One region of the Candidatus Pelagibacter sp. HIMB1709 genome, then DNA from elsewhere that is predicted to be linked to it. Evidence: riboswitches for the same ligand, from Rfam matches in the RefSeq annotation. Region 1 holds a riboswitch; the other holds the start of a gene.

Region 1 (15,153 bases):
GTTTTTACTCAAATCAATGCCAGTGCCATAAAAATCTTTTTTTTCTTTTAACACTGATAATAGAATACATCCAGAACCAACACCAATATCAAGAATACTCAATTTTTTTTTATGCTTAGTTAATTTTAAAATATTCTCAACAATCAATTCAGTATCAGGACGTGGAATTAATGTATGATTGTTGATATAGAACTCCGAGCTCCAAAAAAACTTTTGATTAGTTAATTGAGCTATAGGTTTTCTTTTTAATCTTTCATTTATTAATTTGCTAAAAAAACTTAAATTTTCTTTACTTATTTTTTTATTAGAATTTAGTAAAATATACTTTCTGTCTCTATTAATTGCTTTTGCCATTAATATCTCGGAATCTAAGTATGCATTCGGTATGGATTTATAACTTAAAGCTTTAGAGCCATTCTTAATTGCCTCTGAAATAATCATTAATTTAAATTACTCAAACTTTCTTCTTGTGCTTGTAAAGTTAATGCCTCAATCATCTCATCAAAAACCTCACCCTCTAAAAATTCATCCAATTTATGAAGTGTTAAGTTTATTCTATGATCTGTAACTCTGCCTTGAGGGAAATTATAAGTTCTTATTCTTTCAGATCTATCTCCTGTCCCAATTTTTGTTTTTCGATCTTGAGATCTCTCTTGATCAATTCTAGATCTCTCCAACTCATATAAGCGAGCTCTTAAGATCTTCATACCTTTAGCTTTATTTTTATGCTGTGATTTTTCATCTTGCTGGGAGACTGAAATTCCAGTTGGAATATGAGTTATCCTAACTGCGCTATCAGTAGTATTTACAGACTGGCCACCAGGTCCGCCAGCTCTAAAAACATCTATTCTCAAATCAGAGTCATTAATTTTTAAATCAACTTCTTCAGCTTCAGGTAAAACAGCAACCGTGGCCGCTGAAGTGTGAACTCTACCTTGAGTTTCAGTATCTGGCACTCTTTGTACTCTATGAACTCCACTTTCATATTTTAATGTTGAATAAATATTACTTCCTTTAATTGAGGCAATTACTTCTTTCAAACCACCAGCATCACTTCTTGAAATAGAAATCATTTCCAAGGACCATTTCTTTTTATGACTTACTTTTTCATACATTTTAAACAAATCTGATGCGAATAAACTCGCCTCTAATCCTCCTGTCCCCGCTCTAATTTCTATGATTGCATTTTTTTTATCTGCTTCATCTTTTGGAAGCAAAAATAATTTTAATTTTTTTTCATTAATTTCATACTGAGTTTTTAATTCTGTTAATTCAGAATCTGCCATATTTTTAAGCTCTTCATCAGAAGAACTGTCATTTAAAATTTTTTCTAACTCATTTTTATCATTTTCAAAGGAAACATAGCTTTTAGCTACCTCAATAATCTCATTTACATCTGAATATTCTTTCGATTTTTCAGCAAATAATTTTTTATCTAAGTCCCCTGAAGAAAGTTCTTTCTCAAGAGTAGAGTGTTTAGTTATAAGTTCTTCAACTGTTTTTATTGGTATCATTATTTTTTTTCCAGTTCAGAAGCTTTTTTTTCAACTTCTGATACAACTCTGTTAATTATATCTCCAGTTAAAACTTTTTCACTTTGTACTCCAGAAAGATAAAGCATATTATTCCCCTTTCCACCTCCTGTAATACCAATATCTGTTAATGCAGCCTCACCAGGTCCGTTTACAACACAGCCTATAATTGAGAGTGTCATTGGAGTTTTAATGTGTGATAATTTTTGTTCGAGTATTTTTACAGTATCTATTACCTCAAAACCTTGTCTTGCGCATGAAGGGCATGAAATTATTTTTACTCCTCTTTTTCTTAATCCTAAAGATTTTAGTATCTCATTCCCAATTTTAATTTCCTTTACTGGGTCATCTGATAAGGAAACTCTTATAGTATCTCCAATTCCATCCAAAAGTAATGATCCAAGACCTATAGAGGATTTTATACTTCCTGGAATAAAACTACCAGCTTCAGTAATCCCAAGATGAAGTGGATAATCAGTTACTTTGGATAGCTGTCTGTAAGCAGCGATTGACAAAAAAACATCTGAAGATTTAACACTAATTTTAAAATTAAAAAAATCCTGATCTTCTAAAATTTTAATATTTCGAATAGCACTTTCAACTAAAGCCTCTGGACAAGGTTCTTTATATTTCTCTAATATATCTTTTTCTAAAGATCCAGCATTGACACCAATTCTAATTGAACAATTATTATCTTTTGCAGCCTTTAAAACCTCATGAACTTTATCTCTGTCACCAATATTTCCTGGATTAATTCTTAAACATTTAGCTCCATTTTCAGCTGCTTCAATAGCTCTTTTATAGTGAAAATGAATATCGGCAACTACTGGAATTTGAACATTTTTAGTAATTTCTTTTAAAGCTTTTGATGAACTTTCATCTGGACAAGATACTCTTACAATGTCTGCACCTTCTTCATGTATTTCATTAATTTGTTTTATAGTTGCAGCAACATCAGTGGTTAAAGTATTTGTCATAGATTGAACTGAAATTGGATTGTCTCCTCCAATTTTAACATCGCCAACCTTAATAACTTTTGTTTTTCTTCGATTGATATTTCTAAATGGTCTAAGACTCATAACTAGTCTAATTTAAATTCTTTATGAAGGGCAGCTACTGCTTTTTTTACATTTTTTGAAGAGACTAGTACAGAAATTTTAATCTCTGAAGTTGATATCACAAGTATATTAATTTTTTTTGAAGCTAATGCCTGAAACATTCTATAAGTTATTCCAGGAGTAGTGATCATACCAACTCCAATTATTGATACTTTTGATACATTTTTATCAAAAGTTAATTCTTTGTATGAAATTGACTTATTTTTCTTAATTAACTTTTCTGTTTTTTTTAAATCATCAGCTTTAATTGTAAAAGTTAAATCAGTTTCTTTTCCATTTTGAGATATATTTTGGACAACCATATCCACATTTATTAAATTTTTGGATAAAGGTCTAAATATAGATGCGGCAATTCCTGGTTTATCTTTAACTCCAACGATTGTTATTTTTGCATCATTTTTAGTTGATGAAATTCCTGTAATTATTTGATCACTAAATGATTTTTTTGAACCTGTAATTAATGTCCCAGACTTAGAAACAAATGAAGATTTTACTCTAATGTCTATATTATTTAATTTTGCATCTTGAACAGATGTGGGCTGCATTACTTTTGAGCCTAATGATGCCATTTCTAACATCTCATCATAAAATATTTTTTTAATTTTCTTTGCTTTTTTATACAGTCTAGGATCAGTGGTATATACACCATCAACATCAGTATAAATTATACATTCATCTGCTTTAATAAATTTTGCTAACATTATTGCTGTTGCATCTGAACCACTTCTACCAATCGTTGTAATTCTATAATTGTTATTTATTCCTTGAAATCCAGTAATGATTGGTATTCCACCTGATTTTAAATAATTATTTAACTCTTTTACCTTAACAGATGAAATTCTTGCACCAGAATGAGGTCCCTCTGTTAAAATAGGAAGTTGCCATGAAATAATAGATCTAGATTTAAAACCTTCATGTTTTAATCTTCCTGCAATTAAAGCACAAGAAACTTGCTCTCCAGTTGATACTAACGCATCATACTCAGCTCTATCAAAATTATTACTAATTGATTTTGATTTATTTACTAAATCGTTTGTCACACCACTCATCGCAGAAGAAACAACTACAACTCTATTTCTCTTTTTTTTATAAAAGGCAATAATTTTGCAGACTTTTTTAATTCTCTCTATACTTCCAACTGAAGTACCACCAAATTTTAAAACAACTGTTTTCATGATCTTTTTAAAAAATTATTATTTAATAAATGTTTGATAAAATACATCTTAATTGTTATGTCAACTAATTATCTAATATGACCACTATTAACAAAAAAGAAATAGAAAAATTTTCAAAAATGGCAGATGAATGGTGGGATCCAAATGGAAAATTTAAACCTTTGCATAAATTTAACCCTATTAGAATTCAATATATTAAAGAAAACATAATTAAAAATTTTAATTTGCCAAAAAATAATGAACCTTTGTCAGGTATCAATATTTTAGATATAGGTTGTGGAGGTGGTCTTTTGTCAGAGCCAATGAGTAGACTAGGAGCAAATGTTACAGGTATTGATGCTTCTGAAAAAAATATTCAAATTGCAAAATTACATTCAAAAAAAAATAAATTAAAAATAAATTATATATGTTCATCACCAGAAAAAATAAATGTGAAAAAAAAATTTGATGTCATTTTAAATATGGAAATTGTTGAACATGTTGAAGATATTGAGTTATTTTTAAAATCCTCGTCAAATCTACTAAAAAAAAATGGGTTAATGTTTATTGCAACAATAAATAAAACACTAAAATCTTATATTTTTGCAATTGTTGGAGCTGAATATATTCTCAGATGGTTACCTAAAGGAACACATGAATGGGAAAAATTTGTTAAACCTGAGGATCTAAAAAAAATTCTATATAAAAATAATCTTTCTTTAAGTAAGCTCAATGGTATGAACTTTGATATTATTAAAGATCAATGGAAAATCTCTAACGACTTATCAGTAAACTATATAGCAAAATTTTTAAAAAACTAATTTTCTTGATCTTCTATCCAGGGAATTATTTGAGTATCAATACCCTCATCTTTTAACTCTTTGATATCTTTATTAGATGCTGTTCCATAAATACCTTTTGATTTTTTTTTGCTATTATAATGAATAGTTCTAGCCTCATAAGCAAAATTATCACCTACATATTTAAAATTATCTTTAATAAACTTTTGATAACTCTTTATGGTTTTTTTTACTTCATTTAATTTTTTGAGATCTATTCTTTTTTCTGATTTCTTCTTACTATTTATTAATTGAGGCGACATTAAACTTTTCTCAACTTTTTGAGAATTGCAATTATGACAATTTAAAAATTTTCTTCTTTTTAATTTTTCAAATTCATTCGATGAAGCAAACCAACTATCAAATTGAATACTACAATCTTTGCAAATAAGTCTATATTTAATCATATTTTTACATTTATTTAATTACTTCATCTAATTTTGCAATATCTCAGCTTCTATAATCAGCATTAATCTCAATGTATTTTTTTGTAAGATCCATCGTGTACGCAGTAAAATTTTTTAATCCGGTGTAAATTTCTATATTAATTTCAATATTCTCACCTTTCATATATTGAGCTGCAACTTCCTCATTATAGCTTGAATGTAATTTCCCGTTATCAATAATTTTTATTTTTCCCAATTTTATATTTAATTTTTTTATATTTATTTTTACATTAGCTTTACCAATTGCCATAATTACTCTGCCCCAGTTAGGATCCTCCCCAGCAATTGCAGTTTTAACTAATGGAGAATTGGCAATAGAAAAGGCAATTTTTTTTGCTTCTTCCTCGCTTTTACATCTAGCAACATTTACAGAAATAAACTTTGAAGCACCCTCACCATCTGCAACTACTCTTTTGGCTAAATTAAGCAAAACATTATTTAAGGCACTATCAAATTTCTTTATTTTATTATCATTAATATTTTTGATTTGAGGATTTTGTACTTTATTTGTAGCAAAAATACTTGCCATATCATTAGTACTTGTATCTCCATCGCAAGAAATAGCATTAAAAGTATTATATATATTTTTTTTTAACAATTTTTTTAAAATTTCATTTGATAAAGTTGCGTCAGTAAAAACATAAGCAAGAGTAGTTGCCATGTTTGGATAAATCATTCCTGATCCTTTAGCTATTCCATAAATTTTTACATTTTTATTTCCTATCTTGCATTCTTCCATAGCTAATTTTGGTTTAGTATCTGTGGTCATTATTCCAAGTGCTGCCTTCATCCATATAAATTTGTTTTGGGTATATCTGACTTTATTAACTAAATTTGGAATTTGACTTGCTACTTGATCATAAGGAAACTTTTCACCAATAGTTCCCGTACAACCAAACAAGATATCTTTTGGTGAAATTTTTTGAGGTCTGTCTTCATCTTGTTTTTGTTTTTCAGTTAATTCTTTAGAGATTATATCTGCAAGTTTTTTTAAACTTTCATAACCCTGTGAACCTGTAAATGCATTTGCGTTTCTGGTATTAACTAATAGAGAAAATATTTTTTTTGAATTTTGTGCTAAATTCCATTTTATATTTTCAGAAACAATATTTGATTGGGTATAAACAGATGCATAATTAGCTCCATCCCTAAAATAAAACATTGATAGATCATCTCTATTATTTTTATACAAATTAGCACTTAAAACCGAGATTGATAGACCATCTATATGATCTAGGTCCTGAAAATCAATCATTCTGGTGTTGTTTGATTTAGATGATAAAAAGTTTGATAAATTAATTCCCATGATATTTAAAATATTTATTTAATACATATATTAAAGCATATAAATAAAGAATAAATCAAATAGTCATGTTTAACCCACTTAATTTAATCTCAAAGTTCATCAAATCTAGTAATCAAAAAGAGTTGGATAGGATTGGAAAAATTGTTGAAAAAATAAATTTACTTGAAGAAAAGTTTATTAATTTAAATGACTCAGATTTTCCAAAAAGAACTGTTGAGTTTAAAGATCAAATAAAAAATGGAACATCCCTAGATCAAATTTTGCCAGAAGCTTTTGCTCTTGTAAGAGAGGCTGCAAAAAGAACTCGTAAGGAGAGACATTTTGATGTTCAATTAATTGGCGGAGTAGCTCTTCATGAAGGTAAAATTGCTGAAATGAGAACTGGAGAGGGTAAAACTTTAACAATTACCTTGGCAGCTTATCTAAATGCTCTTAATGAAAAGGGTGTGCACATTGTAACTGTTAATGATTATTTAGCAAAAAGAGATTCTATAGAAATGGGAGAAATATACAATTTTCTAGGTCTGACCTCGGGATTTATAAATAACGATCAAGATGATGTTGAAAGAAAAAAAAATTATAACTGTGATATAACTTATGCAACTAATAGTGAGCTAGGTTTTGATTATTTAAGAGATAATATGAAATTCTCTGAAAACCAGATGGTTCAAAGGGAACATCACTTCTCAATAGTAGATGAAATAGATTCATGTTTAATCGATGAAGCCAGAACTCCTCTAGTTATATCAGGAGCTGCTGAAGACAAAACTGCTCAATACTTAGCCATAGATAAATTAGTAAGATTATTAAATGATAAAGATTATGATATTGATGAAAAAGAAAAAAGCATTCTACTTACAAATGAAGGAATCAATAATGTTGAAAAACTTTTTTCAAATGCTGGTATTTTAAAAAATAATAATTTTTATGATCCAGAAAATCTTCATCTAGTTCATCATGTAAACCAAGCCCTTCGAGCAAATCATTTATTTGAAAAAGGCAGGGATTATATTGTAAAGGAAGGTAGTCTTAAAATTATAGATGAGCTAACAGGAAGAATTTTAGAAGGAAGGCGTTTTGGAGATGGTTTGCATCAAGCTCTTGAAGCTAAAGAAAAAATTCAGGTTCAGGCAGAAAACCAAACATTGGCTTCTATAACTTATCAAAATTATTTTAAACTTTATAAAAAAATTTCAGGATGTACTGGAACTGCAGCCACAGAGGCTGAAGAATTTTTTGAAATCTATAATTTACCAGTATTAGTAATTCCAACAAATAACGATATGATAAGAAAAGATTTCAACGATTTAATCTTTAGAACTGAAAAAGAAAAAAATGATGCTATTATTAATAAAATTATAGAACGTCATAATATTGGTCAGCCAATTTTAGTTTTTACATCAAGCATCAATAAATCTGAAGTTTACTCAAACTTATTAAACCAAAAAAATATTAAACATGTTGTGCTAAACGCTAAAAATCATGAAAATGAAGCAGAAATAATAGCAAATGCTGGAAAAGAGAAATCATTAATAATTACAACAAGCATTTCTGGAAGAGGTGTTGATATACAACTTGGTGGAAAAAAAGGATCTATTCCTGACGATGAGCTTAAAAATAATAAAGAAAGAATTAAATCTTTAGGTGGTTTGTTTGTTATTGGAACTGAAAGAATGGAGTCAAGAAGAGTTGATAATCAAGCAAGGGGAAGAGCGGGAAGACAGGGAGATGAAGGAAGTTCTGTTTTTTATGTAAGCTTAGAAGACGACCTGATGAGAATTTTTGGGTCAGAGTCAATGAATACAATGCTTGAAAAACTTGGTCTTAAAGATGGAGAAAGTATTGACCACCCATGGATAAATAAAGCGCTCGAAAGAGCACAACAAAAAGTTGAAGCTCGTAACTTTGATATTCGGAAAACTCTTATAAAATTTGATAATGTGCTTAATGATCAAAGACATGTAGTTTTTTCACAAAGAAAAAATGCAATGAATAGTGAGCATATTTTTGATTACTCAGATGAATTTTTAAAAGAGATTAATGATGATTTAATTAAACTTAAAATTTCAAATTTATCTGATCCTAAAAGTAATGAGTTCAGTAATAGGATTAGACAAATTGTGGGTAAAAGCTTCAATGAAATTGAATTAAAAGAGTTAATTGAAGCAAAAGATATTGAGCTAAAAGAAAAAATTTTTAGCAAATTTAGTGAAACAAGAAACGAAAGAATTAAAATTTTAGGTGAAGATCATGCTAAAGATATTGAGAAAAGAATTTTTCTTCAATCAATTGATTTAAATTGGAAATCTCATATTCAATATTTAGAACAACTAAGACAAGTAATTGGACTTAGATCATATGGTCAAAGAGATCCATTGGTAGAGTACAAAAAAGAAGCTTTCGAATTATTTTCAAATCTTTTAGAAAAACTAAAACTTGATTATGTTACCATTTTAATGAATTTAAAAATTGTTAGAGACTCAGGTCAAAACGAAAAAAAGAATGAGGAAGAAAATACAAAACAAATATTAAAAAATAAAAAAATTGGTAGGAATGAACCTTGTTTTTGCGGCTCAGGAAAAAAATTCAAACACTGCCACGGATCCTTATAAATTTAAAATAAGAAAAAAGCTGTTATTAATAATATTACTCCAGCACCAATTGCTATTAAACTCTTTTTAGATTTAAAGATTTTTTCTAAATTGTTTCCTTTGACACTAAGAGTGCTTAAATCTTCAGTAGTACTTATAAAACCTTCATTTCTTCCTATTTTTAGAAATTTATTTTTTCTTTCATTGACAATATCCTCAGAGCTTAATTCTTTAAAATATTCTAAATTACTAATTAATGATTTTTTTAAATTTTCTAACATCAAATCCCTATCTCTATGTGCTCCTCCAATAGGTTCTTTGATAATTTCATCAATAACTTTTAATTTTAACAAATCTTTAGCTGATAATTTCATGGCTTTTGCTGCATCAAGCATTTTTTTTGGATCCCTCCACAAAATTGTGGCACATCCCTCAGGTGAAATAACTGAATAAATTGCATTCTCTAGCATTATAACTTTGTTGGATGAAGCTAGAGCTATTGCACCACCAGAGCCTCCTTCTCCAATAATTACTGCAATTGTAGGAACCTTAAGCTCCATGCAACATTCGATAGATTTTGCAATCGCCTCTGCTTGTCCTCTTTCTTCAGCACCTACTCCTGGATAAGCTCCTGGAGTGTCAATAAATGAGATTATTGGAATATTAAATTTATTAGCTAATTTCATTAATCTTATTGTTTTTCTATAACCCTCTGGTCTCATCATTCCAAAATTTCTCTCTATTCTGCTCTCTAAATCTTCTCCCTTTTCTTGACCGATTACTAAAACTGATTGACCATTAAACTTTGCGAAACCAGTTAAAACTGATTTATCCTCTCCATAATAACGGTCTCCAGACAAAGAAATAAAATCCTCAAATAAATTATCTATAAAAAATTTAGATTTAGGTCTGTCTTCATGACGTGCAACCATTGTTGTTTGCCAAGGATCCAGGTTTGAATAAATATTTTTTAGTTTTTCATCTATTTCTGACTGTGTACTTGAAATTTTTTGGGTATCTACTTCAGATAATCCATCTTGGTTATATGGATCTTTTAATTTCTCTAGCTCATTTTCTAGATCTTTAATTTCCGTCTCAAAATTTAGGTAATTTTTCATATAATATTTATATCGGATGGTTAGATTAGAAAAAAGGCAATAAAGTGATCAATTATAAGACTTTGTAATTGTTATCAATTGACTTAATTCTTTTTAAAGATACAAATTATCTATCGGGAGAGACTATTATTAGCGCCGAAGGAGCAACCGCCCCGGAAACTCTCAGGCAAAAGGACCGATTAAAGCATAACACTCTGGAAAGAGATTAATTTCCGCCGAAGGAGCAAAACTCTCAGGCAAAGATACAGATGGGGTAATAAAAGTGCTATGCAACATAAATATATACAAATTAAAAATCTTAAAGTTTCAGAAAATCTTGCAAAATTCATAGAAGAAGAATTGTTAAAAGACACAGATGTCAGTGTAGAAAATTTTTGGACAGGTTTTGAGAAGTCTCTAGATGAGTTAGTTCCAAAAAATAGAGACTTAATAAAAATCAGAGAAAATTTACAAAAAAAAATAAATGATTGGCACATAAATAACAAAGGTGAGGAATTAAATTTAGAAGAATACAAAAAATTTTTATTAGAAATTGGTTATTTAAAAAATGAAGGACCTGATTTTAAAATTGAAACAGAAAATGTTGATGATGAAATCACAAGTATAGCTGGTCCTCAATTAGTAGTACCTGTTATGAATGCTAGATACGCATTAAACGCTGCTAACGCAAGATGGATGAGTTTATATGATAGCCTTTATGGTACTGATGTAATTGAACAATCTGAAGATAGTGTATCTGAAAGATATGATCCTCTGAGAGGTGAGATGGTAATAAAATATGGAAGAGATTTTTTAGATAAATATTTTCCTTTGAAAGGACTTAGTTGGCAAAAAATTACAAGTTTTGCAATTAAAGATGGTAAGTTTAAAGTATTAAAAGGAGCTGATATTTTTGATTTACAAGATGAAAATAAATTTATTGGTCATAGAGGCGAAATTGATAATCCTTCAGCGATAATTTTAAAAAATAATAATTTACATATTGAAATACTAAAAGACTCGAGAGCATTTGCAGCTCAACAAGATCATGCTGGGATTAGTGATATAATTCTGGAGTCTGCGGTTTCAACTATCTGTGATAATGAAGATAGTGTTGCTGCCGTAGATGCCGAAGATAAAATCATTTGTTATCGAAATTGGCTTGGTTTAATGAAGGGAGATTTGAAATCTACTTTTGAAAAAGATGGTAAATTATTTGAAAGAAAACTAAATCCAAATAGAAGTTATGTTTCAAAAGAAGGTAAAGGTTTAAAACTTCATGGTAGAAGTCTTTTATTAGTAAGGAATGTAGGTCATCTTATGACCAATCCATCAATAATATTAAGTGATGGAAATGAAATTCCTGAAGGTATCATGGATGCATTTATTACTACAGCTGCTGCTTTACATGATCTTAAGAATAAAAATAACTCAAGGAGAGGTTCAATTTATATTGTTAAGCCTAAAATGCATGGACCAGATGAAACTGAATTTACTGATCAAATTTTTTCTAAAGTTGAAGAGGTCTTAGGTTTAAAAAAATACACATGTAAAATTGGAATAATGGACGAGGAAAGAAGAACTTCAGCTAACCTTAAAGAATGTATTAGAAACCTTAAAAATAGAGTGTTTTTCATAAACACTGGTTTCCTAGATAGAACAGGTGATGAAATGCATACATCAATGGAAGCAGGTCCTATGATTAAAAAAGGTGACATGAAGACTTCTAAATGGATTAACGCCTATGAAAATAATAATGTTGATGTTGGTTTAAGATGTGGTTTTTCGGGCAAAGCACAAATAGGAAAAGGAATGTGGGCAATGCCGGATAAAATGAAAGATATGATGGAGCAAAAAACTGGACATTTAAAAGCAGGAGCTAATTGTGCATGGGTACCATCTCCAACAGCAGCTGCTTTACATGCTTTACATTATCATGAAATAAATATTTTTGGTGAGCAAAAAAAATTAATCAACAGGGAAGCAGCTAAACTAGATGATCTCTTAACAATACCAGTAGCAGATAGACCAAATTGGTCAGTAGAAGAGATAAATAAAGAAATTTCTAATTCAGCACAAACCTTATTAGGTTATGTGGTTAGATGGGTTGATCAGGGGGTTGGTTGCTCTAAAGTTCCTGATATTAACAATGTGGGATTAATGGAAGATAGAGCAACACTTAGAATTTCATCTCAACATATTGCAAATTGGATTCATCATGGAATTACAACTAAAATACAAGTAACTGAAATCATGAAAGATATGGCTAAAATTGTTGACGATCAAAATAAAAACGACCCAAAATATGTTAAGATGAGTGATAATTTTGATAGTTCAATAGCTTTTCAAACTGCATGTGATTTAGTGTTTAAAGGTAAAGAACAACCATCAGGTTATACTGAACCTTTGCTTCACTTAAATCGATTGAATAAAAAATCTAATCTGAATTAGAAACTAAACTAGATCTATTTTTAAAAGCAGAAAATAAAGTTCCATCATCCAAACTTTCAATTTCTCCACCCACTGGCAGTCCTTGTGCAAGCTTAGTTATTTTAATATTTAAATTTTTTAAACTATCTTGAATATAATATGCTGTTGTTTGACCTTCAACAGTTGCGCTAGTTGCAAGAATTACTTCCTCAATATTTTCTCGATTAACTCGATCAACTAGAGAATTTATTAAAAGATCTTCTTTTCTTTGACCTACTGAAGATATTGTTCCACCCAATATATGAAAGTAACCTTGGAATATATTTGAATTTTCTATAGACCACTGATCTGCAATATCTTCGACAACACAAATTTTATTGTATTTAGTATTTTTGTCCTCACAATTAATACATCCTGTTGAAATAGATTTTAAAGATCCGCAAGAGTTACATCTAACAACATTTTTATAAAGTTGAGCCAAAGTATTTGCCATTGGTTTAACAAGTTCATCTCGATTATTGATCATCTTTAAAACAATCCTTTTTGCTGACTTTGGTCCTAAACCTGGAAGTTTAGAGATTAGCTTTATTAATTCTTCTATCTCACTAATGTTTTGCATTTATTATAAAGGCCACTTAAAACCAGGTACTCCAAAGCCTCCTGTTGCTTTTGAAATTTCCTCAGTTGTTTTTGATTTTAGCTGAGATTTAGCGCTGTTATGAGCGGCAACAATTAAATCTTCTATGATTGTTTTATCTTCTTTCATTATTTCATCCGATAAATTAATTTTTTGCATCTCACCTTCTCCATCCAGTACAATTTTTACCGAATTAGACCCAGAAACTCCCTCAACTCTTATCTCTTTTATTTTTGCTTGGCTCTCTTTCATTTTTGCTTCAAGTTCCTTAGCTTTGTCTAAAATTTTACTAAAATCAGTCATTTGAATCTCCTTCTTTAATTAAACTTACATCTATCAACTCAGCATCTGGAAAATTATCAATTACTTTTTTAAAAATATCTGATTTTTTTGCCTCTTCTACCAATAACTTTTTATTTTGAACAATTTTATCTTTTATAGAAATTTCACCTTTTGCCTTACTAAACGTAATAATCCATCTTTCATTAGTCCACTCAAAAAGTTTTGTCGATAAATCTTTTACAAAGTTTTTATCTAAATTATCATTAAAGGATATCTCGATTCTATTTTGCTCAAATTTTACTAGATTAACATTTTTTTCTAATTCATATTTTAATTTAATTTCTTTTTTGTCTAGACAAATTTGGATTAGACCTTCAAGAGAATTAATTTTTAAAGAGCTATCAGCCTTAACTTCATTAGAGAGTTCTGGTTTGCTTTTTTCTTCTTGAGCAATATTTTTTATTTGATTTACAGTTGGAGAAGACAGATTTTTTTCTTTAATTTCATTAGAATTATTAAAATCTTTAATATCATCCATTTTAGTTTTAGATTTAGTAGAGCTTAAATACATCAATCTGATAAGAAACATTTCAATTGACAAATGTTGATTGGAAACAATATCTAGCTCCTCAAGGGTAGAAATAGTAAATTGCCAAAATAATATCAACGTATCTGGGTTTACTTGATTTTCTATATTTTTAATTTTTTCAAATTCATCATCATTTAGAGAAAAATTGGTACTTTCTAAACTTAGTGAATTTATATTTTTAAAATAATATAATAATTCTAGAAAATCATTTATAAATACTTTTGGTTCAACACCTTGGTCATAAATTTTTCTATAAGTATTAATTACTTTATCCTCTTCCCCTTTTAAAATTAATTCAAATAAATCTATAAGTTGTGATTTATCAAAATATCCAAATATTTTTTGTGCAGCTACTAAATCTAATTCTACGTCATTTTCTAAACTTAACATGGCCCTATCTAAAAGCGACAAAGCATCTCTAACGGAACCCTCAGAAATTTTAACAATTAATTTTAAAGCATCATCTGAAATGTTTCCTTTCTCTTTGTCTTTTATTTTTTTTATAAATTCCAATAATTCTGAAGATTTAATTCTAGACAAATCAAATCTTTGACACCTTGATACTACAGTTATTGGTATTTTTTTAATTTCAGTAGTTGCAAAAATAAATTTTAAATATGGGGGTGGTTCTTCTAATGTTTTTAGTAATGCGTTAAATGCCTGTTTACTGAGCATATGAACCTCATCGATGATAAAAATTTTAAATTTTGCTGTAGTTGGTCCATATCTAGAAAATTCAATTAAATCTCTAACATCATCTACACCTGTTTTGCTAGCTGCATCCATCTCAAGAACATCAATATGTCTTGAATTACTAATCGCATCACAATGTTCACAATAATTTTCCTCACATAAATTTTCTATTCCATTTGAACAATTAAGTGCTTTAGCAACAATTCTTGCTGTTGTCGTTTTTCCTATCCCTCTAATTCCTGTAAATAAGTAAGCGTTAGGAACCTTATTTGCTATAATAGAATTAATTATTGTTTCAGCTACTACTTCTTGACCAATGAGATGATCAAATGTTTGAGGTCTATATTTTAAAGCTAATACTTTAGAATTATTATTCATATTTATATAATTTAGGAGACTAGAACCTGAATAACTGTCTCTACGACTGCTTCCGTTAAGA
Region 2 (15,153 bases), 510 kb from region 1:
TATTTGATTTGATAACTGGTTTTACAAAACCTGACACTGGAAAAGTTAAATTTTTTGACAAAGATATATTTGGAATTAGTCCTGATAAAATTAGTAACCTTGGAGTAGGGAGAACCTTTCAAAAACTAAAACCATTTGCAGATCAAACATTGCTTGAAAATGTCATGATTGGAGCATTTGTAAAAGAGAAAGATATTAAAAGAGCAAGAGATAGAGCATTAGAAATTATTGATTTTGTAGATTTGATTGAGAAAAGACATCACTTTGCAAAAGAACTATCAACTGGACAAAGGAAAAGATTAGAGATGGCTAGAGCAATGGCTATTGATCCTAAGCTTCTTTTGATGGATGAAGTAACTGGAGGTGTAGATCAAAAAACTATTCCTGGACTTGTAGAACTTGTTAAAAAATTAAAAAAGACAGGAGTAACGATTATTACAATTGAACATAACATTAATATTATAATGGAGATTTCTGATAATGTATTGGCTTTAGATCAGGGAAAACGAATTGCGTTTGGAGAACCAAAGGATATTCAAAACAATAGACAAGTTATTGATGCTTACTTAGGAACATTTGATGCTGCTTGATGTAAAAAATATTGATGTTTTGTATGATGATTTTCAGGTCATCTGGGATGTTTCAATTAATGTTAATAAAGCTGAAATGGTTGCACTTTTAGGACCGAATGGATCTGGAAAAAGTACAGTTTTAAATACTATAAGTAATTTAGTTGAGCATAAAAAAGGATCTATCACTTTTGATAAAACCTTAATTTCAAATATTCCAACTCATAGAAGAACTGAATTAGGAATTTCACATGTGCTTGAAAGAAGAAGAGTATTTCCTCATCTTACAGTTAAACAAAATCTTTTGTTGGGTGCTTGGCACCCAAAAGCAAAAGAAGAATTGTCAAATTCATTGAGTAAGGTTTATAAAATCTTTCCAAAGTTAGAAACTAGATCAGATCAGTTAGCAAAAACAATGTCTGGCGGTGAGCAACAAATGTTAGCTATTGCAAGAGGCATGATGGGATTACCAAAACTTTTAATGGTTGATGAACCTTTTTTAGGTTTATCGCCAATGGTTATGAAAGATCTTATAAAAATTTTTAAAAACATTGTAGCTGAAGGAATTTCAATTTTATTTGTAGAACAAAATGTAAGATTGGCATTAAGTATGGCTGATAGAGGATACGTTTTAGAAAGTGGAAGATTAGTTATCGATGGCAAATCAGAGGATTTAATTGATAATGAAAAAGTTACTAAAGTTTTTTTAGGAAATTAATTAAAAAGCAGCAAGATCGTTATTTAATTTATCAGTAATAAGCATTTTACCTGGACTATGAGTAATACAAAAATCAGGCTTTGAATTCTCCAAAACTGATTGAGGAGTAACTCCACATGCCCAAAATACAGGAATTTCATTGTTCTTTATTGCTTTAGGTGGATCACCATATTCAGGTTTCATTATATCTTTAATTCCAATTTCATCAGGATTACCAACATGTATAGGTGCACCATGTACAGCAGGAAATCTAGAGCTAATTTGAATTGATCTAATCGTATCCTTTGAATTTAATGGTCTCATAGACACAACTAGTTTTCCTGAAAACTGCCCCGCAGGTTCACAATCTATTGAAGTCTTATACATTGGAACAATAGTATTGTTTTCTATATGCTGAATTGGAATTCCAGCCTCCAGCAAAGGCAGTTCAAAAGACATTGAGCATCCAAGAACAAAAGTTGTTAAATCTTCATTCCAATATTTTTTAATATCATATGGTTCATCAATTAATTTTCCTTTTTCCCATACTCTATATTGAGGAACATCAGTTCTAATATCAATATCACCAAGATCTTTTAATGAAGGATCTCCTTTTGTACCAAATCCAATTAATGGACAAGGTTTTGGATTTTTTTGACAGAAAGAAGCAAAGTCCATTGCATATTTACTTGGCAAGATACAAAGATTTCCTTGAACATACTTGTTAGCAGCACCAGCAGTTTGTTCTTTGTAGTTATTTTCTCTTATAACTTTTCTTGCTTCTAATGGATCTTGAATATCTAGCATTAAATTAGTATTTAGATTTCTTTGTTCCTTCTATTATTTCTTTTAACTCGTTATATTCTTCACAGTTACAAGTTTCTAACACTTTAAGTCTTTCTTTGGCTAAATCCATTCTATTTGTAACAACATAAAGTTCACCAAGGTATTCGTTAATACCTTTATGATATGGATCAATTTCTAAACCTAAAAGATAATATTTTTCTCCATTCTCGTAATCTCCAAGCTTTCTAGTCGTAAAACCAAGATAATTTAATGTATCTGCTTGAAGAGGTTTTTTTTTATTTGATTTAAGAAGAAGCTTTTGAGCTTTTTGATATCTCTGTTTAGCTTTTTCTAGTTTACCTTTTTTTTCATATTTCTTAGCCCACTTAACTGCTTCAACTGCTTTATCATAATTTGATTTTACTTTTTTTGGTTTTGAGTTGTCAGATCCTGCAGAAAAAGAATTTGTTGTTATTAAAATTAAAAAAAATGTAATTAATATATGCTTTATCATTTTGAAAATTTCTCCATTTTATTTAAAGGTTTTAAGTTAAGCCCATTTTCAATTAAATTTTCTCTAATTGATCTTGCTGTAGCAAGTGAACTTTCATTATCTCCATGTATGCACACGGAATCGATTTCACAAGGTATTTGCTTTCCACTGTAACAATTCAGTGCCTGGTTTTTTACCATGCTTAACACATGTTTTTTAGCTTCTTCAGGGTCAGTAATTAATGCATGTGGTTTCTTTCTAGAAACTAAATTTCCATCATCTTCATAAGTTCTATCTGCAAAAATTTCACAGGCAATTTTCATATCTAATTTTTTAGCTGCTTGTTCCATTTTAGAACCAGTAGGAACTAAATAAATTAAATCTTTACTTATTTCATTGATCGCTTTTGCTAATGTAGTTGCTAAATCAATATCCTCACACGCCATATTGTTTAATGCTCCATGTGGTTTTATATGAGTAACATTTTCTCCATGATCTTGAGCAATCTTTTGTAAAATTTCATATTGATCAATAATTAATTTTCTAACCTCTTCAGGCGCAAGGTTCATTCTTTGTCTTCCAAAGTTTTCTGGATCATTAAATGATGGATGAGCACCAATGCTTACACCGTTTTTTTTTGATATTTGAACTACTTGGTTCATAGATTCTTCATCACCAGCATGGAATCCACATGCAACGTTAGCAGAATTTACTATATCAAGTAAATCTGGATCATATTTATTTGAATGGTGTTTTGATTTTTCACCTAAATCACAATTTATATTAATTTCCATAGTCTTAATTGTTGAAGTATAACATGCCATGATTAAAAATATATCAAATCTTGGTGACGCAGCTGTTTATTGTGATTTTGGTGTAGAGGTAAATAAATCAGTTAACTCTGAAGTAATAAAATATTTTAAAACTTTAAAAAAAGAAAATATTGAAAGTATTAATAATCTTACTCCTTCTTATAATAAATTAATAGTTTCTTATGACCTCAAGAAAACAAACTTTAAAGAAGTTAAAAAATTAATTGAAAATTTAAATGTTAATGAAACTCAAGATAACAATAATGCTAAAATAGAAATTCCAGTTTGTTGTGATGATCAATTTTCTCTAGATATAAAAAGATTAGAAGAAAAATTAAATATCAAGCGAGATAAAATTTTAGAAAATTTTTTTAGTAAGGAATATTTTTGTTATATGACAGGATTTATTGCTGGTATGCCTTTCTTAGGTGATTTAGATGAAAATATGAGAGTACCAAGATTAGAAACACCAAGAGTAAAAGTTCCAAAAGGATCTGTTGCTTTAACTGAACAATTTGCAAACATTTATACGTTTGAAAGTCCTGGAGGATGGAACATACTTGGCAATACACCTGTAGATGTTTTTGATAATTCAAAAGAAGTTGAACCTAATTTAATAAATCCTGGTGATATAGTAGTTTTTAAACAAATAAATCTTGAAGATTATAATAGTTATAATGACAAATAATTTCGAAATTATAAGGGCTGGAGTAAACACAACTTTTCAAGACCAAGGAAGAAACAATCTATATCACATTGGAATTCCATTTAGTGGAGCAATGGATAATAGAAATTATAGTTTAGTTAATAAGCTGGTAGGTAATAAATTAAATTCACCAGTGATAGAATTTGCATATCAAGGACCACATTTAAAATATTCAGGGGAAAATGTTAATATAGCAGTCACTGGTGACGTGGTTTTTAAAATTATTAAAAGTGGTACGGAAATTGATGGCAATTGTTATGAGAGTTATCAAATTGAAAGTGGAGATGAAATTAATCTAATCTCAACAAATAAATCAGTTTATGGATATTTAGCAGTTGGTGGAGAATTAGATTTAAAATTTCAATGGAATAGCTGTTCTATAAATACAAAAGCAAATATTGGATCAAATAATGGAAAAAAATTAGAGAACGGTCAAAAAATAAATATCTTAAATATTAATTCAGACCAAAGTATAAAAAAGACTAATTATATAAATTCTAAAGTTGAAAATATTAGAGTAATAAAAGGACCAAACTTCGATTATTTTTCAGAGGAAGGAAAAAAGATATTTTTTGAAAAAGAATTTTCTGTATCAAAACTTTCAGATAGAATGGGGATGCGTTTAGAAGGTCCAAACATTGAAAATATTATAAATACCAATATTAAATCAGAAGGTTTGTTAAAAGGAGTCATCCAGGTACCTGCGGATGGAAATCCAATTATTATGCTTTCAGATCATGGTACTATTGGTGGGTATCCAAAAATTGGTGTAGTAGCTAGTGTTGATTATGATCGTTTAGTACAAATATCACCTGGTTCAAAAATAAAATTTAAAGAGATAAATTTATCTGATGCTGAAACTTTGTTTAAATTATACGAGATGGATACTCAGAACTTACTTAATCAAATATAATGAATATAATTAGAAAACTTCCAGGACCATTTTTAATTTTTTTAGGTGCTTGTAGTCTTAGTTTTGGAGGATTGATTGTTAAGTCTTTTGAAGGAGCAACCCTTTGGCAAATATTATTTTGGAGAACGGTATTCTTCTTAATTGTTATTAGCTTGTACTTAGCTTTAACTTATAAAAAACAAGTATTTAGATCTTTTTATAATTTAGGATTTCCTGGTTTCTTTGGTGGATTTATTTTATCACTCGGTTTTAGTGGTTATGTATTTGCGATGTATAACACAACAGTTGCTAATGCTAATTTTATTATTCAAACACAAACAATCTTCCTAGCAATATTTGGTTATTTTTTTTTAAAAGAAAAAATTTCAGCAATTACTCTTACTTCAATAATTCTTGCAATTTCAGGAATACTTCTAATGGTTGGAAGCTCTTTATCTCCAGGTCAAATGTCTGGAAATATTGCAGCTTTCATAATGCCAATATCTTTTGCTACATTAATTTTAGTTGTAAGAAAATATCCAACAGTTGATATGGTTCCTGCTCAATTTGTTGCAGGTATTTTTGCATTGTTAATAGGTTACTTAATGTCAGAAAAAATAATGATATCTCCTAATGATATTTTTTTAGGATTTTTAGCTGGGTTTTTACAATTAGGATTAGGTTTTATCTTTATTACTATCGGAGCTCAACGAACACCATCAGCAATGGTTGGAATCATAATGTTAACAGAAGCAGTACTAGGTCCTTTATGGGCATGGTTGTTTATAAATGAACAACCGCCTTTCATAGTAATAATTGGAGGATCAATAGTTATTTTTGCAGTTTTACTTCAATTTTACAATTTATATACCTCAGAAAAAAAAGCGATCTAATAACATTTGACATTAAACAGTATTTATTAGAGTATTTGTTAACGGGAGAGATCACAAACTTTGTGACACCGAAGGAGCAACCGCCCAGGAAACTCTCAGGTAAAAGGACCGTATTATATTAACTCTGGAAAGAGATTGAGTTCTCGCCGAAGGAGTAAAACTCTCAGGCAAAAATACAGATGGGTACGACAGAGTTAGTATGGGAAAAAAAACATCATTAAATAAACTTCATCAAGATAACCAAGCTAAATTTGTAGAATTTGCTGGATACGAAATGCCCATACAATACAGCAAAGGAATTGTTGAAGAGCATAAATTCACAAGATCAAATGCAGGAATTTTTGACGTGTCCCATATGGGCCAATTATTTATTCATGGTAGAGAAGATTTAACTACTGATCTTGAAAAAATTTTTCCACTTGATTTAAAAAATTTGAAACAAAATTGTTCTAAATATAGTTTTTTAATGAATGATAATGCAGGAATTCATGATGATTTGATAATCACTAAAATTGAAAAAGGGTATTTAATTATTTTAAATGCAGCCTGCAAAGAAAATGATTTTAAAATTTTATCAGATTTGCTTAAAGATAAATATGAAATGGTTCTTGATGATCAAAGAGCATTAATTGCAATTCAAGGTCCAAAGTCAGTTGAGATTTTAAACAATACAATAGAGGGTGTTGAAAAACTCAATTTTATGACAGGGAACTGGTTTGATTATAAAGATCAGAAAGTTTTTGTAACAAGGTCAGGTTACACAGGAGAGGATGGTTTTGAAGTATCTATAAATAATGATCTTGCTGAAGAATTTACTCATAATTTGATGGAAAAAGGAGCTCAACTTATAGGACTTGGGGCAAGAGATACCTTGAGATTAGAGGCTGGATTGTGCTTATATGGTCACGAACTTGATATAGAAAAAACACCAATTGAAGCAAACTTAAAGTGGGCGATTTCTAAACAGAGAATTTCAAATGGTGGATTTGTTGGTTTTGATAAAATTATGAAAGAAATACAAGAAGGTACCCCTAAAATTAGAGTTGGTATCAAGCCAGAAGGTAGACTAATTGCCAGAGAAAAAACTAAAATATTTGATGAGTCAGAAAAACTTATTGGCGAAGTTACCAGTGGAACTTTTGGCCCAAGTGTAAATGGTCCAATAGCAATGGGCTATATTGATAAAGGATTTTCTAAAGTTGATACAAAAATTTTACTTGAAGTAAGAGGAAAAAAGCATCCCGCAAGTATTTGTGGGTTACCATTTTATAAAAAAAGTTACGTGAAAGGAGTAAACTAATGAGTGAAGTTAAATTTTCAAAAGAGCACGAGTGGATTACAGTGGAAGGCGATGTTGCTACCGTTGGAATTACAAAACATGCAACGGAAATGTTGGGAGATATTGTTTTTGCTGAACTACCTGAAAAAGGTTCTAATGTTGAAAAAGATGGTACAGCAGGAGTAGTTGAGTCAACTAAAGCAGCAAGTGATGTTTATACTCCAGTAAGTGGTGAAGTAGTAGATACTAACCAAACTATTGTAGATGATCCTGCTAAGATTAACGAAGACCCTGAGGGATCAGCTTGGTTTTTTAAACTTAAATTAAAAGATAGTTCAGAAATGGACAATTTAATGAATAAAGAAGAATACGATAAATTTGCAAAGGAGAGTGCTAGCTAATGTTACATAACTCACAAAAAGACTTTTTAAAAAGACACATTGGACCTTCAGAAGAAGATCAAAATAAAATGCTGAAGGAGCTTAATTATAATTCATTAGACGATTTAATAAAAAGTACAGTTCCAGAAAAAATACAATTGAAAGATGGATTAAACATAGGCGAGTCTAATTCTGAGTATGAAGCATTAAGAAAATTGAAAGCAATTTCAAAAAAAAATCAAATTTATTCAAATTTTATTGGTATGGGATACTATGGAACTTATACTCCATATGTAATTTTAAGAAATATTTTAGAAAATCCAGGTTGGTACACTTCTTACACTCCTTATCAGCCTGAAGTAGCACAAGGACGATTAGAAATGCTTCTAAACTTTCAACAAATGATTGTTGATTTCACAGGTATGGATATTGCAAACGCATCTTTACTTGATGAAGGAACTGCAGCTGCAGAGGCAATGGGGCTAGCTCATCGTCTTAACAAAAAAGATAGTAATTTAGTTTTTGTTTCAGAAAATTGTCATCCACAAACAATTGATGTAATTCAAACAAGAGCAGAACCAATGGGATTAAAAGTACTGGTTGGTAATGAAGATAAAGTATTAGACCAATTAAAAGAGGATTTAGTTTGTGGAATTCTTCAATACCCTGGAACTTTAGGAGACATCAAAGATCCAAGCGAAGCAATTAGCAAAATCCATAAAAAAAATGGAAAAGCAGTATTAGTCTCTGATTTATTAGCTTTAGCACTACTTAAAACGCCAAGAGAATTAGGTGCTGATATTGCAGTTGGAAGCTCTCAAAGATTTGGAATTCCAATGGGTTATGGCGGACCTCATGCAGCTTTCTTTGCAACCAAAGACGAGTTTAAAAGATCTATGCCAGGAAGAATTATTGGTGTGTCAGTAGACAGACATGGGAATAAAGCTTACAGATTATCACTTCAAACAAGAGAACAACATATTAGAAGAGATAAAGCGACAAGTAACATTTGTACTGCTCAAGCATTGTTAGCAATTGTTTCAGCTGCATATGCTATTTATCACGGGCCAGATGGAATAAAAACTATTGCAGAAAGAGTTTCTCAATTAGCTAAAAATTTTGCAGATAAATTAAAACAATCTGGATATGAAATTTATTCAGATCATTTCTTTGATACAGTTACAATTGTAACAAAAGATAAAACTGATCAAATCTATAAAAATGCTTTAGATCAAAAAGTAAACATTAGAAGAGTAAATTCTGAAATGTTGGCTGTTTCTTTTGATGAAAAGAAAAATGTTTATAGAGTAAATCAATTGTTGAAAATTTTTAATGCAGCTGAGTCGATTAAAAAAGAAGACCCAACAGTAAGTTTACCAAATTTACCAAAAAATTTATTAAGAACTTCAAAATATTTAGAACATCCTGTTTTCAATTCATATCATTCAGAAACTGAGATGCTTAGATATTTAAAAAAATTAGAAGATAAAGATATAGCTCTTAACAGAACTATGATTGCACTTGGATCATGTACTATGAAATTAAATGCTACTGCAGAAATGATACCTATTTCATGGAGAGAGTTAGCTGAACCTCATCCGTTTGTGCCAGTAGAGCAGATGGAAGGTTATAGAGCATTATTCACTGATCTTAAAAATTGGCTAAGATCAATAACTGGTTTTAGTGGTGTTTCACTTCAACCAAATGCAGGTGCCCAAGGAGAATATGCAGGGTTAATGGTAATTCGAAAATATCATTTAGATAGAGGAGAAGAAAATAGAAATATATGTTTAATACCAAGCTCAGCACATGGAACAAATCCTGCTAGTGCACAAATGGTTGGTATGAAAGTTGTAGTTGTTGATTGTGATAAAGAAGGGAATGTTGATTTTGAAGATTTAAAGAAAAAAGCAGAAATGCATTCTGAAAATCTTGGAGCATTAATGGTTACATATCCTTCTACCCACGGAGTATTTGAAGAAAAAATTACAGATATCTGTGAATTAATTCATAATCATGGTGGTCAAGTTTATATGGATGGTGCAAACTTAAATGCACTTGTTGGTATTGCAAGACCTGGAAATTTTGGTCCAGATGTTTGCCACATAAACTTACACAAAACATTCTGTATTCCGCATGGCGGTGGAGGACCGGGAATGGGACCAATTGCATGTAAAAGACATTTACAAGTTTATTTACCTAATCACCCAGTTGTTAAAGATTGTGGACCCGCTACAGGAATAGGAGCAGTTTCAGCAGCCCCTTGGGGAAGCTCAAGTATTTTATCAATTTCTTGGATGTATATTAAAATGATGGGATCTGAAGGTTTAAAACTAGCTACGCAAGTCGCTATATTAAACGCAAATTATGTAGCTCATAGACTTAAAGATCATTTCCCAATTCTGTACAAAGGCTCAAATGGAAATGTTGCTCATGAATGTATCATTGATATTCGATCAATTAAAAGTGAGACAGGTATCACCGAGGAGGATATTGCTAAAAGATTGATCGATTATGGTTTCCATGCACCTACAATGTCATGGCCAGTTGCAGGAACTATGATGATTGAGCCAACAGAGAGCGAGAGTTTATCTGAGCTTGATAGATTTTGTGATACATTAATTAATATTAAATCTGAAATAGATAAAATTAAGTCTGGCGATTTTGATAAAGTAGACAATCCTATTAAGAATGCTCCTCATACGGATATAGAACTTACATCAGATGTATGGGATCATAAATATTCAAGAGAGCAGGCTGCTTATCCTGCTAAGTTCTTAAAAACTAATAAATTTTGGCCACCAGTTGCAAGAGTGGACAATGTTTATGGAGATAAGAATATCTTTTGTACTTGTCCAAGTATGGATGAGTTTAAAGAAGACGCGGCATAATCATTAATGAAAATTGCCGTAGTTGGTTCTGGGATATCAGGCTTAAGTGCTGCATATTATTTATCAAAAAAACATCATGTAGATCTTTTTGAGAAAGAAGATCATTTTGGTGGTCACTCTCATACAATAGATTTAATTTTTGATGAAAAGAAAGTATCTGTAGATATTGGTTTTATTGTATTTAATTTTCAAACCTATCCAAATTTAATTAATTTCTTTAAAGAAAACGATGTTCAGATTGAAAAAAGTGATATGTCATTTTCGGTATCAGTAGAAAATACAAACTTCGAATATTGTGGAAAAGGTTTGAATGGAATTTTTTCCAATAGATCTAATTTGTTTAATCCTAATTTTTTAAAAATGTTTTTTGATATTATTAAATTTTATAAAAATAGTGATCAAATAAATGTTACAGATCAAAAATTAACTTTAGGTGAATATTTAAAAAACAACAAACTTTCAAAAACCTTTATTGATTACCATATCATCCCAATGGTATCTGCAATCTGGTCTATGCCACCTTATGAAGCAAGTAAAATGCCGATAACATTCTTTTTAAAATTTTTTCAAAATCATGGGCTCTTTAAACTAAAAAATAGACCTCAGTGGTATACCGTAAACAATAGAAGTAGAACTTATGTAAATAAAGTTATTTCAAAAATAAGTGGTGAATACTTTAAAAATTATAAAATTAAAAAAATTATAAGAAAGTCAAAAGGGTTAGATTTATATTATGGAGGTGAAAGTGAATTTTTTGATTATGACAAAGTTGTAATAGCAGCACACGCTGATGAAGCTTTGAAGTTGATCGATAATCCTACTAATGAAGAGACAAAAATTTTATCTAATTTTAGTTATAAAGAAAATATTGCATATATTCATACAGACAAAAGAGTAATGCCAAAAAATAAAAAGGCATGGTCTTCATGGAATTCATCAATCAATGACAAAGATTTAGAAAAAAACTCTATTACTTATTGGTTAAATTTGTTGCAAAACCTTAAATGTGATCAGGATATTTTTTTAACTCTTAATCCTTATTTTGAAATTGATGAGAGCAAAATACTTAAAATAGTTAAATTTACTCATCCTTATTATGATCAACAAGCACTAGATGCCCAATCAGAACTGTCTAGTTTGCAAAATAAAAAAGATTTACTTTTTTGTGGGAGTTATTTTGGTTACGGTTTTCATGAAGATGGAATAAAATCATCTATTGAAATGCTAAAATACCTAAATGACTAACTCATGTATATACATCGGAAAAGTAATCCATAAACGATTCAAACCTAAAGAGCATTATTTTAAATATAGCGTTTTCTCACTTTTAATTGATTTATCTGAGTTAAGAAAAATAGATCAGGATATAAGCTTCTTTTCATTGAATAAATTTAATTTAATTAGTTTTCATGAAAAAGATCACGGTGAACGTGATGGATCATCTCTTGAAGATTGGGTAAGGAAAAATTTAGAACAAAATAAAATAGAAACTACAAATATAAAAATTAAGCTTCTCTGTTATCCAAGAATTTTTAATTATGTATTCAACCCTTTAAGTATCTTTTTTGTTTACAATCAAAATGATAAATTAATATCAATATTATATGAGGTGAAAAATACATTTGGTGAACAACATACTTATGTATTTAGGGTAGATAGTGAAAATAAATTAATTCAGAATAATTGTTCTAAAAAATTTCATGTTTCACCTTTTATAGAAATGAATTGCAAGTATTTCTTTAGAATTCTTAACCCTGATGAAAAACTTTCTGTAATCATTGATCAATATGATCAAGATGGAAAAATTTTATTTGCATCTCAGGATGGAAAAAGAACAAACTTAAATAGTAGTCAATTATTAAAATCATATTTAAAGCACCCTCTGATGACTATAAAAATAATATCAGCAATCCATTTTGAGGCCTTTAAATTATGGATGAAAGGAATTAAAATTATTAAAAAAAAAATAAAAATAAGAAACAATATAACAGTAGAAAATTAATGTTATTAAATAGAGCTGCAGATAAATTAGTTTTTAAATTTTTAAGTAAAATTAAAAATGGATACCTTGAAATAACTACCCATGAAGGTGAGATATTAAAATTTGGTAACCCTGATCAATCATTAAAGGCAAATATTAAAATAAAAAATCCAAATTTTAATTATAATTTAATCTGGGGTGGAAGCATCGGTTTTGCCGAAAGTTATATGAGAGGTGAATTTGAAACAGATAATCTTTCAGATTTAATTGAGTTAACAGCTAGAAATATTCAAGTGATTTATAAATTTTCAGGCTTGCTTGATCTACCTGTAATTAATTTTATAAAAAATAAAATAATCAAAAATACAAAAAGTCGAAGTAAGGAAAATATTGCAAAACATTATGATCTTGGAAATGATTTCTTTTCATTGTGGTTAGATGATACTTTAACTTACTCAAGTGCGATCTTTGATGATAGTTCAAAAAATTTAAGTGTTGCACAAAATAATAAATACCAAAAATTAATTGATCTAATCAAACCTAGTTCTGGGGATAAAGTTTTAGAAATTGGTTGTGGTTGGGGTGGTTTTGCAGAATATTTAGGTAAGAAATACGATGTAAAATTAGATTGTATTACTATTTCAAAAAAACAATTCGAATACGCAAAAGAGAGAATTCATAAATGTGGTCTGAATGAAAAAGTAAATATTGAGATTAAAGATTACCGAGATCTTCAAGGAAAATATAATTCAATCGCTTCAATTGAAATGATTGAAGCAGTTGGGCAAAATTATTTAGAGAGTTATTTTAAAACTATTAAGCATAATTTATCGAATGGGGGAAAGGCTGCAATTCAAGCAATAACAATTGATGATAGTTTGTTTGATAGATACAAAAATAAACAAGATTTTATTCAAAAATATATTTTTCCAGGAGGATTTCTTCCCAATAAAAATAGTATTAATAGGTATGTTTCAGATAATGGCTTAACAATTAATTCATACATCTCATATGCAGATCACTATGCAGAAACCTTGGCTATATGGAGAAAAGAGTTTTTAAGAAAGTGGGATCAAATTAAAAATCAAGGTTTTGATCTAACATTTAAAAGAATGTGGGAATTTTACCTATCTTATTGTGAAGCTGGATTTAAATCTAAAAATATTGATTTGATTCAATTTTCAATGCAGAATAAATAACAACAATAATATGAAAATAATTAAATCAATTTCGTTGATAATTTTGGCATTCTTAATTACAAGTTGTTCAAATAATAGTGCAATGAAACCAGAAGATTTTAAAAATAAGGAACCTAGATTAATTATTGAAGAATATCTAACAGGAAACGTTAAAGCCTGGGGTGTCTTACAAAATAGATCAGGAAAAGTTACAAGACAATTCTCAGCTGATTTAGATGGAACGTGGGATGGTAAACAATTAATTTTAAAAGAAAAATTTAATTGGGACGATGGTGAAGTTCAAGACCGTGAATGGACAATTACCAAAATAGATGAACATAATTACGAAGGTACAGCAGGTGACGTTGTTGGAAAAGCAATTGGATATTCTTATGGACCTGCATTTAAATTTGAGTATGTTTTGTTAGTTCCAGTTAAAGGCAAAGAATTAAAAATTACCTTTGATGACTGGATCTTTAAACAGGATGAAAGAGTTGCAATCAATAGAGCTACAATGACAAAATTTGGATTTAAAGTAGCAGAGCTAACAGTTGTATTTGTTAAAGATTGATTATTTTTTTTGATGCTTAGTCATCTTCCCCACTAATTTAAAATAAAGTTTACTTGGAAGAAAACTAAACAACTTTAAAGTTAAAGTAAGTGCTTTTGGGAAATGTACCTCAAAAACATTTTTATTAATTAATCCATCATAAATTTGATCAGCCGCAAATTCAGGTGTTTTCAAAAATGGCATTTTAAAATCATTTTTATCTGTCATTGGTGTTTTAATAAAACCAGGGGAAACCAAACAAACTCGGACGTTATATCTTTGGAAATCAAAATATAAACTTTCTGCTAAATTATTTAGTGCAGATTTTGAAGGTCCATAACCGGTTGAATTAGGCAATCCTCTATAACCAGCGATGGATGAAACTATAGTAATTATACCATTTTTTCTTTCTCTGTAATATTGCTCCACTGCTTTAATAGAGTTTACTGTTCCAAAAAAATTTACTTTAAAAACATCTTCTATTTGTTCAACATCGATTTCTTTTTCTTTTTTTGGATTCCATGTACCAGTTGAAAAAAAACATATATCAATATTTTCAAACTTAGTTTTGATCTGATTAAAAACTTCTATACATTTTGCTTTGTCAGTAACATCTAATGGGAATGATGAAATATTTTCATAATTTTTTGAAAGCTCATCCAAAAGTTCAACTCTTCTTGCAGATACAGCAACATTCCAACCTTTGTTTGCAAATTTAATTGCTAAAGCTTTGCCTATTCCTGTGCTGCCACCAGTTATCCAAATAGTTTTTTTGCTCATTTTTTGTTATGTATAAACATTATGTTAAAAAATAAAATTGTAACATTTATATTATTTCTTATCATCACATTTTCAGCTTCATTAATTGGAGGATTAGCTACAATTACTTTCAAGGAGCCTTGGTATTCTTTATTAAATAAACCTGTCTTTAATCCACCAGACTGGGTGTTTGGTCCAGTATGGACAATTTTATATTTATTGATGACAATTTCTATTTGGATGTATTGGCATTCCAAAAATAAAGAGATGAATACAGTTTACATTTA

What was found. A riboswitch is a leader RNA that binds a small molecule or an ion and turns the genes downstream of it on or off. The one in region 1 is predicted to bind glycine.
Region 2: another riboswitch for glycine. It lies ahead of gcvT (glycine cleavage system aminomethyltransferase GcvT); the one in region 1 lies ahead of ACTTAR_RS06045 (malate synthase G).

The regions. Positions count from the first base shown of each region.
Region 1 is NZ_JBNAJW010000001.1:1,110,283-1,125,435, reverse strand. Features, by position in the region: gene prmC (peptide chain release factor N(5)-glutamine methyltransferase) at 1-441, opposite strand, end outside; gene prfA (peptide chain release factor 1) at 441-1,514, opposite strand; gene ispG (flavodoxin-dependent (E)-4-hydroxy-3-methylbut-2-enyl-diphosphate synthase) at 1,514-2,611, opposite strand; gene ACTTAR_RS06075 (aspartate kinase) at 2,614-3,825, opposite strand; gene ubiG (bifunctional 2-polyprenyl-6-hydroxyphenol methylase/3-demethylubiquinol 3-O-methyltransferase UbiG) at 3,903-4,625, shown strand; gene ACTTAR_RS06065 (DUF1178 family protein) at 4,622-5,050, opposite strand; gene argJ (bifunctional glutamate N-acetyltransferase/amino-acid acetyltransferase ArgJ) at 5,094-6,395, opposite strand; gene secA (preprotein translocase subunit SecA) at 6,461-9,007, shown strand; gene ACTTAR_RS06050 (acetyl-CoA carboxylase carboxyltransferase subunit alpha) at 9,010-10,104, opposite strand; glycine riboswitch at 10,209-10,292, shown strand; gene ACTTAR_RS06045 (malate synthase G) at 10,372-12,534, shown strand; gene recR (recombination mediator RecR) at 12,521-13,132, opposite strand; gene ACTTAR_RS06035 (YbaB/EbfC family nucleoid-associated protein) at 13,136-13,453, opposite strand; gene dnaX (DNA polymerase III subunit gamma/tau) at 13,446-15,092, opposite strand.
Region 2 is NZ_JBNAJW010000001.1:602,490-617,642, reverse strand. Features, by position in the region: gene ACTTAR_RS03430 (ABC transporter ATP-binding protein) at 1-590, shown strand, start outside; gene ACTTAR_RS03425 (ABC transporter ATP-binding protein) at 580-1,287, shown strand; gene ACTTAR_RS03420 (putative hydro-lyase) at 1,288-2,073, opposite strand; gene ACTTAR_RS03415 (tetratricopeptide repeat protein) at 2,078-2,566, opposite strand; gene ACTTAR_RS03410 (5-oxoprolinase subunit PxpA) at 2,563-3,339, opposite strand; gene ACTTAR_RS03405 (allophanate hydrolase subunit 1) at 3,368-4,045, shown strand; gene ACTTAR_RS03400 (biotin-dependent carboxyltransferase family protein) at 4,035-4,976, shown strand; gene ACTTAR_RS03395 (DMT family transporter) at 4,976-5,848, shown strand; glycine riboswitch at 5,880-5,969, shown strand; gene gcvT (glycine cleavage system aminomethyltransferase GcvT) at 6,048-7,148, shown strand; gene gcvH (glycine cleavage system protein GcvH) at 7,148-7,528, shown strand; gene gcvP (aminomethyl-transferring glycine dehydrogenase) at 7,528-10,398, shown strand; gene ACTTAR_RS03375 (NAD(P)/FAD-dependent oxidoreductase) at 10,405-11,643, shown strand; gene ACTTAR_RS03370 (DUF1365 domain-containing protein) at 11,636-12,400, shown strand; gene ACTTAR_RS03365 (class I SAM-dependent methyltransferase) at 12,400-13,578, shown strand; gene ACTTAR_RS03360 (DUF3833 domain-containing protein) at 13,589-14,128, shown strand; gene ACTTAR_RS03355 (SDR family NAD(P)-dependent oxidoreductase) at 14,129-14,887, opposite strand; gene ACTTAR_RS03350 (TspO/MBR family protein) at 14,909-15,153, shown strand, end outside.